2 regions of the Massilia sp. DD77 genome follow, and region 1 is predicted to be linked to the other one. Evidence: riboswitches for the same ligand, from Rfam matches in the RefSeq annotation. Region 1 holds a riboswitch; the other holds the start of a gene.
The links. Region 1 has a riboswitch for cobalamin ahead of V7778_RS24260 (TonB-dependent receptor domain-containing protein). Riboswitches for the same ligand answer to the same signal wherever they lie in the genome.
Positions count from the first base shown of each region.

Region 2: another riboswitch for cobalamin. It lies ahead of V7778_RS16900 (TonB-dependent receptor family protein); the one in region 1 lies ahead of V7778_RS24260 (TonB-dependent receptor domain-containing protein).

Region 1 covers NZ_JBAMDH010000066.1:783-8,511, reverse strand. The annotation lists gene cobU (bifunctional adenosylcobinamide kinase/adenosylcobinamide-phosphate guanylyltransferase) at 1-110, opposite strand, end outside; gene V7778_RS24280 (cobyrinate a,c-diamide synthase) at 107-1,420, opposite strand; gene cobO (cob(I)yrinic acid a,c-diamide adenosyltransferase) at 1,423-2,049, opposite strand; gene V7778_RS24270 (ABC transporter ATP-binding protein) at 2,046-2,819, opposite strand; gene V7778_RS24265 (FecCD family ABC transporter permease) at 2,822-3,844, opposite strand; gene V7778_RS24260 (TonB-dependent receptor domain-containing protein) at 3,874-5,709, opposite strand; cobalamin riboswitch at 5,776-5,995, opposite strand; gene V7778_RS24255 (histidine phosphatase family protein) at 6,003-6,542, opposite strand; gene V7778_RS24250 (adenosylcobinamide-GDP ribazoletransferase) at 6,545-7,324, opposite strand; gene cobT (nicotinate-nucleotide--dimethylbenzimidazole phosphoribosyltransferase) at 7,325-7,729, opposite strand, start outside.
Region 2 covers NZ_JBAMDH010000027.1:17,135-24,863, reverse strand. The annotation lists gene V7778_RS16920 (ABC transporter ATP-binding protein/permease) at 1-281, shown strand, start outside; gene V7778_RS16915 (DODA-type extradiol aromatic ring-opening family dioxygenase) at 354-1,160, opposite strand; gene V7778_RS16910 (hypothetical protein) at 1,207-2,142, opposite strand; gene V7778_RS16905 (M1 family metallopeptidase) at 2,148-4,367, opposite strand; cobalamin riboswitch at 4,507-4,735, shown strand; gene V7778_RS16900 (TonB-dependent receptor family protein) at 4,809-6,788, shown strand; gene V7778_RS16895 (cobalamin-binding protein) at 6,792-7,664, shown strand.

The sequences.
Region 1 (7,729 bases):
GCGCGCGACGTGGCCACATAGACAACGTCCTTGCCGGACGCCCGCGCCAGCCCTTCGGCGAAAGCGCTCTTGCCCGAGCGTGCGCCGCCGAATACCAGGGTCGCGCTCACCGGGCCGCACCCAGGAACAGCGCGGCCGCGGCTTCCGGGTTGGATGGGAAGTAGGCGTGGAAGTAGGAGGCCGTCAGTGTACCGAGCCGGTAGATGGCCTCGCCCTGGGCGCCGCCGTTCTGCTTGATCGTGTGGCCTTGCGGCTGCAGGCTCGAATCCATGAGCGAATAATGGAAGGTATGGCCGCGCAGCTCGCCCTGGGCGGTCGGCATCGCATGCAGTCCCAGTCCGCTCACGCGCGGCTGCATCACCACTTCACCCTGCACCAGGCCGGCCATTTGCCAGCGCTGCCCCTGCTTGTCGGTGAGGCCGTCGGCGATCGCCATCATGCCGCCGCATTCGGCGACGATCGGCACGCCGCGCGCATGGGCGTCACGGATCGACGCCCGCCATTGCGTTGCCGCTTCCAGCGCGGGACCATGCAGCTCCGGATAGCCTCCCGGCAGGTAGATCGCATCGGCATCCGGCGGCACCGGCTCGTCGTCCATCGGCGCAAAGTACACGAGGCGCGCGCCCATCTGTTGCAGCAGCTCGGCATTGGCCGGGTAGACGAACACGAAGGCCGGGTCGCGCGCGATGGCGATGGTGCGGCCGGCCAGCGGCTGCGCGGGCGTCACCACTTGCGCAGGCGAAGGTGGCAGGATGGGCAGCGCCTCCCAGGCCGCGTCGTCGAGGTCGATCTGCTCGGCCACGGCGTCGAGCATCTCTTCCACCTTGGGGAGCTCGCCCGGCACGACAAGGCCCAGGTGGCGTTCCGGCAGCTTTTTCTCCTGACGCGGCAAAGAACCGATCAGCGGAATGTCGCGCAGCGAAGCCTTCACCATGGCCGCATGACCAGGACTGGCGATCCGGTTGGCAAGCACGCCGGCCAGCTGTACCGGGCCGTAGTCGCGCAGCCCTTGCGCCACCGCGCCCGCGGTTTGCGCCATGGCCGAGGCGTCGAGCACGGCCAGCACCGGAATATTGAATTCGCGCGCCAGGTCGGCCGCCGAGGGTGTGCCGTCGTACAAGCCCATCACGCCTTCGACCAGGATGGCGTCCGCCTCGCGCGCCGCCTCGCCCAGCCGGCGGCGGCACTCGTCCAGGCCGACCATCCACAGGTCGAGGTTGTAAACGGGCGAACCGCAGGCGCGTTCCAGCAGCAGCGGATCGATGAAGTCGGGGCCGCACTTGAAGACGCGCACCCGCTTGCCCATGCGCACCAGGCGCCGCGCCAGCGCGGCAGTGACCGTCGTCTTGCCCTGGCCGGAGGCCATTGCGGCCACCAGCACGACACGTGCTCCAGCGCGTGCTCCATGATGCTCGTCCATGATCACCACTCCGTGCCGGCTTGCGCCGCGATGCCCGCCTTGAAGGCGTGCTTGACCACATTCATCTCGGTGACGGTATCGGCGGCCTCCACCAGCTCGGGCGGGGCGCCGCGACCGGTCACCACCACGTGCTGCATCGCCGGCCGGTCGAGCAGGTCGGCGATCACGGTGTGGACGTCGAGGTAGCGGTACTTCAGTGCGATATTCAATTCGTCCAGCACCACCATGCCATAAGCCGGGTCGGACAGGAAGCGCCTGGCCTGTTCCCAGGCCTCGTTCGCCTTGGCGATGTCGCGCTCGCGGTCCTGGGTTTCCCAGGTATAGCCTTCGCCCATCGCATGGAAGCTCACCTCATCGGGAAAACGGCGCAGGAAGATCTCCTCGCCGGTCGACATGGCGCCCTTGATGAACTGGACCACGCCGACCTTCATGCCATGGCCGAGCGCGCGCGCCACCATGCCGAAGCCGCTCGAGCTCTTGCCCTTGCCGTTGCCGGTATTGACGATGAGGATGCCGATTTCCTTGTCGGCCGCCGCGATCTTGGCATCGATGACCGCTTTCTTGCGCTCCATGCGCACGCGGTGGCGCTCGTTCAGTGCTGCGATCTCGTCCGGGCTCATGTCGTTCATCTGCTTTTCTCGATAGGAATGAAAATGCGGCGGCCGCCATGCTCGAGCATCTCGATCGGATGGCCGAGGTAGTCGCTCAGCAGCGCGGGCTGCATGGCCGCGTCGACGCTGCCGGCCTGCCAGCGCCCGTCGCCCATGAGCAGCAGCGCGTGGCTGGAGATGCGGTGCGCCAGGTTGAGGTCGTGGCCGATCATGACCACGGTCTTGCCTTGCTCCGCACACAGGCGGGACAGCAGGGCCATGGTGCTGACCTGGTGCGCCAGGTCGAGTGCGTTGGCCGGCTCGTCGAGCAGCAGCAAGGGCGTTTCCTGCGCCAGCATGGCCGCGATGGCCACACGCTGGCGCTCGCCGCCGGACAGGGTGCGCACGTCGCGCGCCGCCAGGTCGGCCACCTCCATCGCTTCCAGGGCCTGCATGGCCGCGTGGTGGTCGTCGCTGCCTTCCCAGTAGCGGCTGGCGTGGTAGGGATGGCGGGCAGACAGCACGGTTTCGAGCACGCTGTAGGCAAAGGCGTCGTGGCGCGACTGGGCCAGGAAAGCGCGTTCGCGCGCCAGTTCGGCAGGCTCCCAGCTGGAGAGTTCGCGGCCGCGGACGCTGACCGTGCCGGCGTCCGCGCGGTGCAGCCCGGCCAGGGTGCGCAGCAAGGTGCTCTTGCCGGCGCCGTTGCGGCCGATGATGCTCCAGCATTCGCCCGGTGCGACGCGCCAGTCCAGCTTGCGCACCAGGGTACGGCTGCCTGCCTGCAGGAGAAGGTCGTGGGTCTGGAGCATGGTCACTTCCTGAGCCGGTGAAGCTGGTAGAGGAACACCGGCGCGCCGATGAGCGCCGTGATGGCGCCTACCGGCAGCTGCTGCGGCGCCAGCACGGTGCGCGCGAGGGTGTCGCACAGCACCAGGAAGCTGCCGCCGGCCAATACCGCCGCCGGGATGAGAATGCGGTGGTCGGGCCCGAAGGCGAAGCGGCAGGCGTGGGGAATGATCAGGCCGACGAAGCCCACCGAGCCGGCGCTGGTGACCGCGCTGGCGGTCAGCAGGCCGGAGACGAAGAACAGGCCCTTGCGCAGGGCGCCCACGCGCACGCCCAGGGTCGACGCCGCTCCGGCATGCAGGGCGACCACGTTCATGGCGCGCGCGCTGCGCATGGCGTAGACCAGGGCGCCGCCCAGCACCAGCCAGGGCGTCAGGCGCAGCGGTGCGCCGGCCAGGTCGCCAATCAGCCAGAACACCATGCTGCGCAGGCGTCCTTCCGGCGCGATGGACAGCATCAGGGTGACCAGGGCGCCGCACAAGGCCGACAGGATGACACCGGTCAGCAGCAGCATCGAGGCGCCGCCCTCGGCCGCCAGGCCGCCGCGCAGGTCGCGCCGGGCCAGCAAATACAGCAGCATCGACACGGCGACCGCGCCCAGCAGCGCCGCGCCGTCGACCACGACGGCCGCGCACATCAGCATCAGCGCCGCCAGCGCGCCCACCGCCGCGCCCGACGAGATGCCGAGTACGTAGGGGTCGGCCAGCGGGTTGCGCAGCAGGGCCTGCATCATGACCCCCGCCAGGGCCAGGGCGCCGCCGGTCACGAAGGCGGTCAGGGCGCGCCCGGCGCGCAGTTCCAGCAGCGAGGCCGGCAGGGACTCGGCGCGGCCGTCCGCCAGCTGGCGCAGCGCGTCGGGCAGCTCCGCCAGCGGCACCCGGATCGACCCGGTCATGCCGGCGAACAGGAGGCTGGCGATGGCGCCCGCCATCAGGACGGCGATGATGAGCAGGGCGCGCTGGCGCGGCGGACGGATCGGTGGATGCATGCTTGCTTGGTCTCGTATCGAAGTCCCCGTCAGCGCATGCCGTAGCGCAGGGCCGCGAACCAGGTGCGGCCACTGGTGCCGTAGTATCGCGCCACTTCGTACTGCTTGTCCGCGACGTTGTTGAGCCTGACCAGCAGCGACAGTTCGGGGGTGAATTGCCACGTAGTGTACAGGTTGAGCAGGCCGTAGCCACCCAGGGGGCGCAGGTTGGCCGCGTCGTCGAAGCGGCCGCCGGACAGTTGCCATTCGGCGCCGGCCTTCAGCGTACCGGCCGTGTAGTCGGCCGCGAGGCTGGCGTGGCGTTTCGCGCGGCGCGCCAGGCGCTTGCCGGTGGTCTCGTCGCGCGGATCCTGCCAGTCGACGCTGCCGCGCAGATTAAGGCCGGCAAGGCGCGTGCTGCCGCCAACACTCACACCTTCCAGCAGGGCCTCGTTGACGTTGTAGGCGCAGCTGCCGGGACGGTCCGGGCAGGGCGTGGCCGAGACGATCATGTCGCTCAGGCGGTTGCGGTAGTAGCGCGCGTCCAGGTCGACCAGCCTGCCGTCGTAGCGCAGGCCCAGTTCGTGGTTGCGGCCTTTCTCCGGCTTGTTGGTCGGCAGGCCGTAGCCCGGGTAGTACAGTTCGTTGAAGGTCGGCGCCCGGAAGCTGGTGCCGACGCTGGCGCTGGCGCGCAGGCCCTTGCCGAAGTCGTAGCCGTAGCCGGCCGCGCCCGTATTGCTGGTGCCGTACACGGAGGAGCGGTCGTGGCGCGCGCTCGCATCAAACAGGTGGCTGCCGCGCTTGGCCGAGTAGGCGGCCGCATACGCGTTGGTGATGCGGCCGCGCCGCATGGCCTCGACTTCTTCCTTGCGGTGGCTGTAGATCAGCTGCAGGGTGTCCGGGCCCAGGGCGATGGCATTGTGCCAGCTGAACTCGTCCTGCTCGGTGTCGATCTGGCTGCTTCCCGACGGCGCGGCGCTGCTGAAGCTGCCCTGCTTGTCGTCCGAGCGCGCGGCCTGCACGGTGCTGCGCCAGTTGGGCAGGAGCTGGTTGCTCATGAAGAGCGCGACGGTGTTCAGGTCCTGGTCGCTGTGGGTGTCGAAGCCGCCGGCGCCGCTGTCGTACTGGGCGCGCAGGCGGCTGGCCAGGAACTGGGCGCCGATCTCATGGCCGGGCGCCAAGGTATAGGCGACGCGGCCGTTGAGGTTGCGGCGGCGGTAGCCGTCTTCGTCCGGGTTGAAGCCGAAGGCGCCGGGACGGGTGGCGGAGAAGCCGTCCGACTCCTCGTATCCTGCACCGAAGGCGTAGCTGAACGCGCGCGCACCGGCGGTCGCGCCATGGATGCCGGCGTCCGCCGTGCGGGTAGCATTGCTGCCCGCGCCGATCGAGGTGCTCGCGACCGGGCTGCCTTCGCCCTTGCGGGTGAAGATCTGGATCACGCCGCCGATGGCGTCGGCGCCGTACAAGGTGCTGAGCGGACCGTAGACGATCTCGATGCGCTCGATGGCGCCCAGCGGCACGGCGTTCCAGCTCGCCGCGCCGGTAGTCGAGGAGCCGACGCGCACACCGTCGAGCAGGACCACGACCTGATTGCTGTTGGCGCCGCGCAGGAACACGCTAGTGGCGGCGCCTGCGCTGCCGTTACGGGTGATCTCGACGCCGCGCTGGCGCTGCAGGATGTCGGCCACCGAGCCGGCGCCGGAGCGCGCGATCTCTTCGGCGTGGATGACGGTGGTGTCGGCGATGACGTCGGCCGCCTGCTGCGGCGTACGGGTGGCGGTGACGACGACGGTGTCGAAGGCGGGAGCGTCGGCGAAAGCGGAAGACGAAAGAATGGCGAGCGCAAACGACACCGGGGCCGCTTGCCGTGTTACAGGAAAGTTCATGAACAGTTTCTATCAATGGACAACCAGCCGACGTCCCCGTAGGCCAGATTGAACAGGAACGCGCAGGCGCGCTCCCACCTTTTGGCCGGTATCCGGGCTGGCAAGTGTGGCCGTCAGACCTTCCCATGCGAATGCACAGTGGTCGAGGAAGACGGTTTGCCGCTTGAAGGCGGCACTTGCTTACCGTTGCGGGGGCAGCACACGTTGGCCTTGCAGAAGGCTTCGTGTTTCCCGTTTAACTGCGCCTGTGGACACAGGCGCGAGCACCAAAACGGCGCAATTATACGGCGTTGTCAGTCTTTCAGCACGAGCAGCTCGCCGTAGCCGATGTGGTGGGCAGCCTGGGCGGCGCGTAGCGCGGCCTCTTCGATACCGCCGCCCTGATGCAGCGACGCCAGCAAGCGGATCGTCCCGGCGTGGCAGATGATGAGGGCCTGTTCGAGGCCGGCGGCGCGGAGCTCGCCAAGGAAGGCTGCCACACGCCCGGCCACGTCCAGGACGCTTTCGCCGCCGCCCGGGCGGTAGTGGAGCAGGTCGGCGCTCCAGGCGTCGACTTCGGCGCGCGGAATGTCGTCCCAGCTGCGCATCTCCCAGGCGCCGAAATGCATTTCGGCCAGGCGGGCGTCGAATACGGGCGCGTGAGCGAGGCGGCGGGCCAGGGCGGCGCAACGCCGGAGCGGGCTGGAAAAGACGGGCAGCTCGTGCAGACCTTGCCGCGACAGCGCCTCGAGCGTGGCGGCGACGCCGGCTTCAGTGGGCGGCAAATCCGAGCCGCCGTAGCAGATTCCGGGCAGCGTCTCGGGCTGCGGATGGCGCGCCAGGTAGAGCCGCATGCTCAGGCCAGCGCCCCCTGGCCGAGGGTGGCCAGGATGGCGAGATAGATCGCCACTTCGGACAGTTGCTGGACGGCGCCCAGGCAATCACCCGTGTAGCCGCCGAGGCGGCGTGCGAACTTGCGGGCCAGCCAGAGCGCGGTGAGGCCCGCGGCCAGCACGGCGCCCGCGCAAGCGGCCACGCCGAGTGCGCCTTGCAGCACGAGCGCGGCGGCGGGAAGGATCACGGTGACTGCGGCAATCGCGAATTCGGCGCCGCTCATGCGTTCGGCGAGCGGTTTGGCCTTGCCCTCGGCGCGCGCATACTCCATGGTCCAGATCAGCGAGGTCGCGGCCAGGCGCGACAGCGGATGCGCCAGCAGCAGTGCGGCGTTGGCGCTGGACGGCGGCAGCATGGCCAGCGCCGTGCACTTTGCGATCAGCATGCACACGACGCCGATCGCACCATAGGCGCCGACGCGCGAATCCTTCATGATTTCCAGCGCGCGCTCGCGCGTCATGCCGCCGCCCAGGCCATCGCAGGTGTCGGCGAAGCCGTCTTCGTGGAAGGCGCCGGTAAGGTAGATCGTCGCCGCGGTGGACAACACAGCCGCTACCGGTGCCGGCAGGACCAGGGCCGCCGCGGCGTACACCGCCGCCGCGATGGCGCCGACCACCAGCCCGACCAGCGGGAAGTAGCGCGAGGCGTGGTTCAGCCACGCGGCGTCGAAGCCGACCCAGCGCGGGATCGGCAGGCGCGTGAAGAACTGCAGGGCGACGAAAAACAGGCGCAGCTGGTGCATTTACGCCGAGCGCTCGCTGACCTGGGCCGAGGCGAAGGTCGCCATCTGGTTCAGGAAATTGGCGGCCGCATGCAGCAGTGGCAGGGCGAGGGCGCTGCCGGTGCCTTCGCCCAGGCGCAGGCCCAGGTCGAGCAAGGGGCTGGCGCCGAGCTGCTCCAGCAACAGCGCATGTCCATGTTCACCCGAGCAGTGCGAGAACACGCAGTAGTCGAGGATGGCCGGCTGCAGGCGCGCGGCGACCAGCAGGGCGCTGGTGACGATGAAGCCGTCGATCAGCAGCACCTTGCGCAGCTCGGCCGCCTTGAGCATGGCGCCGGTCATCATCGCGATCTCGAAGCCGCCAAAGGTGGCCAGCACCGCGAGCGGATCCTTCGCCCCTTCATGCAGCGACACGGCGGCGCCGAT
Region 2 (7,729 bases), on a different contig from region 1:
GCATCGTGATCCTGGACGAAGCGACCAGCGCGCTCGACAGCGCCAACGAAGCCTCGCTGTATGCGCGCCTGCGCGCCAGCGGAACGACCCTGGTGAGCATCGCCCACCGCCCGGCGGTGCTGCGCCACCATACCCATGTGCTGCACCTGCGGGGCGAGGGGGCCTGGGAGGTGCACGATGCCGGCAGCTTCGATTTCGAGCAGCCGGCCGGCCAGACGCGCGGCATCGGCGCGGCGCCGGCGCCGGTGACGCTCGCGGCGAGCCTGGCGGCGGCTGGCTAGGGGCTGTCCGACCGCATCTGCGCCGCGGCGTAGGGTGGACGGCATAGCCGTCCACCCTACGGGTTGCGCCGGCTAGCCAGCCCCGAAACGGAAGCTCGACACCGCCAGGCTGCCGAAGAAATCGTCCTCGTGATAGACGCAGGCGGTGGCTTCGTCCTGGGCCGCGCCCAGCGCCACCATCAGCGGAATCAGGTGCTCCTCGCGCGGATGCGCGGCGCGCGCCTGCGGCGCCTCGCTCCAGCGCAGCAGCGACGCCTCGCGTTCGGCCGGCGCCAGTTCCAGCAGGGTGTGCTGGAGCCAGGCGTCGAAGGCATGCGAGGCGGCCTTGCCGGCCGGGCCGAACTGGCGCAGGTTATGGAAGGATAATCCGCTGCCGACGATCAGGACGCCCTCGTCGCGCAAGGGCTTGAGCGCGCGCCCGGCCGCGATGTGGGCGGCCGGATCGAGGTCGCGCCGCAGCGACATCTGCACCACCGGCATGCCTGCCTCGGGGTAGGCCGGATATAGCATCGAGAAGGTGCCGTGGTCGAAGCCGCGCTCGGGATCGAGTTCGGCGTCGATGCCGGCCGCCGCCAGCAGGCGTGCGGCCCGGCCGGCCAGGGCGGGATCGCCCGGCGCGGGATAGCGGATCTGGTAGGTATGGGGCGGAAAGCCGCCGTAGTCGTAGATCATGCCCGGCGCCGCGCCGGACGAGAGCATGAAGCGCGGCGCTTCCCAGTGGCTGGTCACGACCAGCACCGCGCGCACGGCGTCGCCGTGTTCCTGGCGCATGGCCTGGAGCGAGGCGGACAGGCGGTCATAGGCCGTCCCGGTCTGTTCCTTCATCCAGGGCCAGGGCCCGCCGCCGTGCGAAACGAAATAGGTGGGAAGGGTGGCCATGGACGCTCCTCGAAAAGACTGCGAGCGTCCATGGTAGCCGATCGCTTCAAGTCTTGCCGGCGGCCTTGCTGACGCTCCGCGCCACTTCCATCAGGCCGAACAGGCGCGCGCAGCGCATCCAGGCCAGGGCCGCCACCGCCAGCTGGGTGAGCAGCAGGGCGCCGATGAAGCCCGCCACGCCGAGCGGCGGCGTGTTGATGCGCGCCACCGCCAGCAGCGCCACCAGGGCCAGGCCCAGCGCCGTCAAGCCCAGGTAGGCGCCGGCCACCGCGAACGGGCGGCGCGCCAGCACGCGCAGGCCGGCGAACCAGGCGCGCACCGCCGAGGTCCGGCGGCGGTCCAGCGCCAGCACCGCGCGTCCCAGGTCGAGCGTGGCGTGCACGCCCAGGAACAGCAAGGCCACCACGAGCTGGGCGAGGGTGAGGGGCAGGCTTGCGTCGCCAGGCAGGATGGCGGCCTTGCCTTGCTCGCCGGCCAGGTCGAAACCGGCGCCCGCCGCCACGCCCACCAGGCCAAGCGGCAGCAGGGCCCACAGCAGCATGCGCGCCAGGCGGCCATATTCGAGGACGCCGCCGGCCACCAGGGCCGCGAAGCCCGGGGTCTGGGGTGCGCGCGCCGCCGTGATCGCGGCGCCGGTGAGCAGCGGCGACAGCAGCAGGGTGAGGACCAGGGCCACGATGCCGCCGCTGGTGATGGCGGCGCCGTAGCGGGTGTGCATGGCGATCAGGTCGGTGATGGTGGCCAGGTCGAGCCGCTGGGCCAGCGCCGCCGCCTGGACCGAGCGGTCGAGCGCGGCGCCCAGCATGGTCCAGAACGGCAGCGCCGCCGCCAGTGTCGGCAGCAGCAGGGTGCCCACCCACAGCAGGATCAGGCGCCACTGCAGGGCCGGGCGGGTGGCGCGCAGCGGCGCCGGCATGCGGCCGGCGGCCGCGCGTGGCATGGTCGACGGCGTGGCCGCCTGCTGGTCGAGGAGTGCGGTCATGGTGGTCATACGGTAGCGATGAAGGAAAGGACGAGTTGGACGAGGGCGGCGATTTCGGCGCTCCAGCGGCTGGAGGCGCTGCGGTCGGCCTCGATGGTGCGGCTGTCGTCGAGCTTGTTCACGTCGAGGTAATGGCTGCGGCGCGGGTCGAGCTGGGCCGACACGGCCTTGGCCGGCCGCACCCAGGTATAGGTGCGCCACTGCTCGCCGCTTTCCCACTGCACCGTCTCGCTGCTGCCGTCGGCGAACTTCACCAACAGGGTCTGGGGTACCTGCGCGCCGTAGCGGCGCACCGTGACCTTGGTCCGGTAGGGGAAGGGACCCGTGCCCTTCGCGGCGTCCGGATGGGCCTTGTCCCATTGCTTGCGGATCGCCTCGATGCGTTTGTCGACGGCGTCCTGGGTATCCTCGACCTGCTTGCCGCCGGCCAGCCGGGTGCCGGGCAGCGGCAGCTCTTCCTCGCTGCTCAGCTCCGCGACGCGGTCGTCGACCTTGGCCGTCGCATAGACCTGCTGGGCGAAGACCTGTTCCACCACCGCGCGCTGCCCGCTGCCGTCGGCCAGCGCTTCGCGCAGGTCGGCGATGCCCGGATGGCGGAACTTCCAGCGGCGGTAGTATTCCTTGAAGCCGCGCTCCATCGCTTCGTGGCCGATGCGTTCTTCGAGATCGCGCATCACGAGGGCGCTGCGGGTGTAGACCGGGCCGATGCCCTGCAGGCGGTGCCAGGCGTTCTGTCCCGGCGCGTCGGCCGGATTCTCGCGCGGGGCGCCGGCGCGCACGCCGTCGAACACGTCGAAGACGGGATCGATGCCGATCCGCTTCAGGAAGCCGGGCGCCGGGTGCACCTGCTGGCCGCGCTGGCGCATCATGCGGCTGTCCCAGTATTCGTTCAGGCCTTCGTCGAGGAAGGGTTCCTCGAATTCGTTCGAGGCCAGGATGCCGTAGAAGTAGCCGTGGCCGAACTCGTGGATGGTGACCATGTCGAGCGAGAATTCCTCGATCGACTTGGGCGCCACCTCGTCGAAGCCCATGGCGGTGATGAAGGTCGGGTATTCCATGCCGCCCGCTTCTTCCGCGTTGTAGGGCGGGATCACGACCGTCAGGGTTTTATAGGGGTAGGGGCCGAGGGTGCGCGAGAAATAGGCCAGCGAATCCTTGGCCGCCTTCATCGCGGGCCCGGCGCTGGCGGCGTACTCGGGCGGGTAGATCACCTGCACCGCGACCGTCGGGCTGCCCGGACCGGTCCAGGTCTCGACCAGGGGCTTGGCGCTCCTGTTGTCGGCCATCCAGGCGAAGTCGTGGACGTCGGCCTGGACGTAGCGGCGCGTGACCATGCCGTTCTTCTCGACGGGCGCGCCCTGCAGTTCGCCGGTGGCGCCCACCGTATAGTCCTTGGGCACGGTGAGGCTGACGTCGAAGCTGCCGAAGTCGGCGTAGAACTCGGAATTCTGGTGGAATTCATGCGCGTTCCAGCGCGGCGCCGTGGCCCCGCGTTCGCCCGGCAGTTCGAGCACGGCGATCTTGGGGAACCACTGCGCCACCAGGTGGAAGCTGCCGAAATAGCCGGTGCGCGCGATCACGCGCGGCAGCTGGGTGGCGAAGCCGATATCGAGGGTGGTCGAGGCGCCCGGCGCCACGGCCTGCGGCAGGTCCATGCGCACCACGGTGTGGTCGGTGGCCGGGCCGTTGTCGGGCTGGACGAAGTGCCAGGGCACATTCGCCTCGCCCTGGCGCACGCTGCGCAGGGCGATATGGCCCCATTCGCCGTCCTTGGTGTCGACCCCGGTGCGGAAACCTTCGCCGCGCAGGCGCTGCTCGGTAAAGAAGGTGCTGCCCGCGCCTTCGAAGGCGTTCATGTAGAGGTGGACGTAGACGCTGCGTACCGGGACCGCGCTGCGGTTGCGCCAGGTGAGCTGCTGCTTGCCGGTGACCAGGTGCTTGACCGGGTCGAGCGTGGCCTCGATGCGGTAGTCGACCACGCGGTCGGACAGGGTGGCGTGGTCGCCGGTGCGCATGCCGCCCCAGGCATCGGGCGCGCTGGGGGTGGTGACGAAGGCCGCATTGGGGGCGGAAAGGGCGATGCCGTCGAGCGAGGGCGGCACGGCCGCGGGCGCGCCGGGCTTGGCCGCCAGGGCCAGGGCCAGGCCGGCGGCGCAGACGGCCAGCCCGGCCAGGCCGCTGATGGCGGCCATGCGCACGGGATAGCGGCGGAAACGAAATTCCATCAGGACTCCTTGTTGTGGAAGGATGCGTGTTGTTGTGCTGTGACTATATCGACAAGTTTGTCGCGCCGCCAAGCTTTTCCGACGGACGGTGTGAAACGGCGGCTGGAGGGCAAAAAACACGGCTGGACCATGCCGGAGTTATAATGCGGCCCGTTCTGGTGCCCGCGCGCGCAATCTGCGTGCGCAGTTAAACGGGAAACACGACGCGGCCTCGCTACGCGAAGCCGCCCAGGTGTGCTGCCCCCGCAACGGTCAACAAGCATCGCCCCAACGGCGATAGGCCCCCTCGATTACCACTGTGTTTGCGCATAGGAAGGTGAGGCGGTCCGTCTTGCAAGCCCGGATACCGGCCAGACAGGTGGAAGCGCGTTCGCACGCGGCTTCCGTTGACTCCGGCGTGCGGGGACGCAGGCCGGTGGCTTTTTCGAGAATGCATCCAACATGAATCTTGTCGCTGTACCGCGCAGCGCGCCGGCCTTCAAGCCGCTCGCCCTGGCCTGCACCCTGTCGCTGTCCGTCTGCTGCGCCCAGGCGCTGGCTCAGGACACTACGCTTCCTTCCATCGTCGTCACCGGCGCCCGCTTCCCCGTCGAGACCAGGCTGGCTCCGATCGGCGCCACCGTCATCACCGCGGATGAGATCCGCCGCGCCGGCGCCACCGACGTCAACGAAGCGATCCGCAAGGTCGGCGGCGTCTACGGCCGCCAGAGCCTGGACGCCTCGCCCGACTTCGCGCTCGACCTGCGCGGCTTCGGCTCCAACAGCGCCCAGAACCTGGTGGTGATGGTCGACGGCGTGCGCCTGAACGAGAACGAACTGGCCAACACCGTCCTGTCGAGCATCCCGGTCGACAGCGTCGAGCGCATCGAGATCACGCGCGGCGGCAGCAGCGTGCTGTATGGAGAAGGCGCCACCGGCGGCGTGATCCACATCGTCACCCGCCGCGCAGGCATGGACGGGGAGGGCGGTACCCATGGTTCCGTGTTCGCCGAAGCGGGCCGCTTCGACCACCGCGACCTGCGCGCCACGATCCGCCATGGCGCCGGTCCCTGGTCCTTCGACGCCGCCGTCGCCGACCGCAGCACCGACGGCTACCGCGCCAACAGCGCCTTCGACCAGAGCACCGCGAGCGCAGGCCTGCAATACGCCTGGGCGCCGGGCAGCCGCGCCGGCTTGCGCGTCGAGCGCGCGCGCTCGGATTCGCGCTTCCCCGGTTCGCTCACCAAAGCGCAGTACGCACTCGACCCGCGCGCAAGTTTCACGAAGCTGGACTTCGGCACGCTCGATACCGACCGTGTCAACGCCTTCGCCGAGCAGCGCGTCGGCGCATTCGACCTGGCGGCCGAGCTGTCGCACCGCAAGCGCGAGCTTGAAGCGAATTACTTCTTCGGCGGCGCCTATTCGCGCTCGACCTACGACACCGAGCAGACCCAGTTCTCGCCGCGCCTGCGCCACAGCGCCACTGTCGGCGCGCAGCGCAACGAGCTGGTGGCCGGCGTCGACCTGATCCGCTGGGAGCGCGCAGTGCGCTCCGTGTTCTCGGCGGGCGACGCGCGCCAGGATTCGAAGGCGGTCTACCTGCGCGACGAACTGCTTTGGCACGCGCCGCACAACGCGCGCCTGGCGGCGGGCGTACGTCACGAGAAGTTCGACAAGGATTACGTGGATCCGCTGGCCTTCATGGACGAAAGCCGTTCGCAGTCGCTGAACGCCTGGTCGCTGGAAGGCAGTATCGACGTCGCGCCGCAAGTCAGCCTGTTCGCCAAGGCCGGCCGCAGCTACCGCATCCCGAACGCGGACGAGAACAGCCTGCGTTCCAGCGTCGATGCGCTGCGGCCGCAGACCTCGCGCGACCTGGAGCTGGGCGTGAGCGCCGGCGGCAAGGAGCGCCAGGTGACGGCGCGCCTATTCCGCCACCGCCTGCGCAACGAGATCTTCTATGACCCGACCATCGGCTGGGGCGCCAACACCAACCTCGACCCGACCCGCCGCCAGGGCGTGGAAGTGGAAGGGCGGGCGGCCCTCGGCGCGGCATGGCGCCTCACCGGCCAGTGGCAGCGCGTGGACGCCGAGTTCACCGCCGGCCCGAACGCGGGCCGCGAGATGGTGCTGGTGCCGAAGAACGTGGTCACGGCGCGCCTGGCCTGGGTGCCGGGCAGCAGCCATAGCGCCGACATCGGTGTCCAGTGGGTCGACAAGCAGCGCTTCGGCAGCGATTTCAGCAACGGCTGCAATGCGCGCATCCCGTCCTATACCACGGTGGACGCCCGCTATGCCTACCGCCTCGGCGCCTGGGAAGCCGCGCTCAGCGGCCTGAACCTGCTCGACCGCGGCTACTACAGCAACGCCTTCGGCTGCCGCTCGGGCATCTATCCGAGCGACGGCCGCCAGCTGAAGCTGTCGCTGCGCTACGCGTTCTAAGCCATGAAGCGCCGCCTCCTTGCTCTCCTGGCCTGCAGCCTCGGCGCCGCCCACGCGGCGGTGAGCGTGACCGACGACGCCGGCCGCAAGTTGACGCTGGCGCAGCCGGCCCAGCGGGTGATCTCGATGGCGCCCCATGCCACCGAGCTGCTGTTCGCGGCCGGCGGCGGGAGCAGGGTGGTGGGCGCGATGAACTACAGCGACTACCCGGAAGCGGCGCGCAGTTTGCCGCTCATCGGCAGCAACAGCCAGATCGACATGGAGCGGGTGCTGGCCCTCAAGCCCGACCTGATCGTGGTCTGGCACAGCGGGAACACCCCGCGCCAGATCGCCCAGGTCGAGAGCCTGGGCGTGCCGGTTTTCCACAGCGAACCGGTGCGCCTGGAGCAGGTGGCGACCGGGATCGAGCGCCTGGGCGTGCTGCTCGGCACCGTGCCGGTGGCGCAGGCCGCGGCGAAGGACTACCGGGCCCGGATCGCCGCCTTGGGCGAGCGCTACGGCAAGCGTTCCCCCGTCTCCGTGTTCTACCAGGTCTGGGACCGGCCCCTGTACACCCTCAACGACGCGCAGATCGCGAGCGACATCATCCGCCTGTGCGGAGGCCGCAACATCTTCGGCGCACTCAAGGTGGTCGCGCCGCAAGTGGGCACCGAGGCGGTGGTCGAGCGCGACCCCGAGGCCATCCTGGCCGGCAAGCGCTACGACCCGGCCAATCCCGGCCTGGCCCTGTGGCAGCCCTACCGGGGCATGACGGCGGTAAGGCGCAATAACCTGTTCACGGTCGACGGCGACCTGCTGAGCCGTCCGGGACCGCGCACCGCCCTGGGCGCGGCCCGGCTGTGCGAGCAGCTCGACACCGCGCGCAAGCGCCGCTAGGGCTCCCTGTAACGCTTCCTTAAGGAAGCGTTAAAGAGGTAAGCAAATGCAAAAAGTTGGGGGCC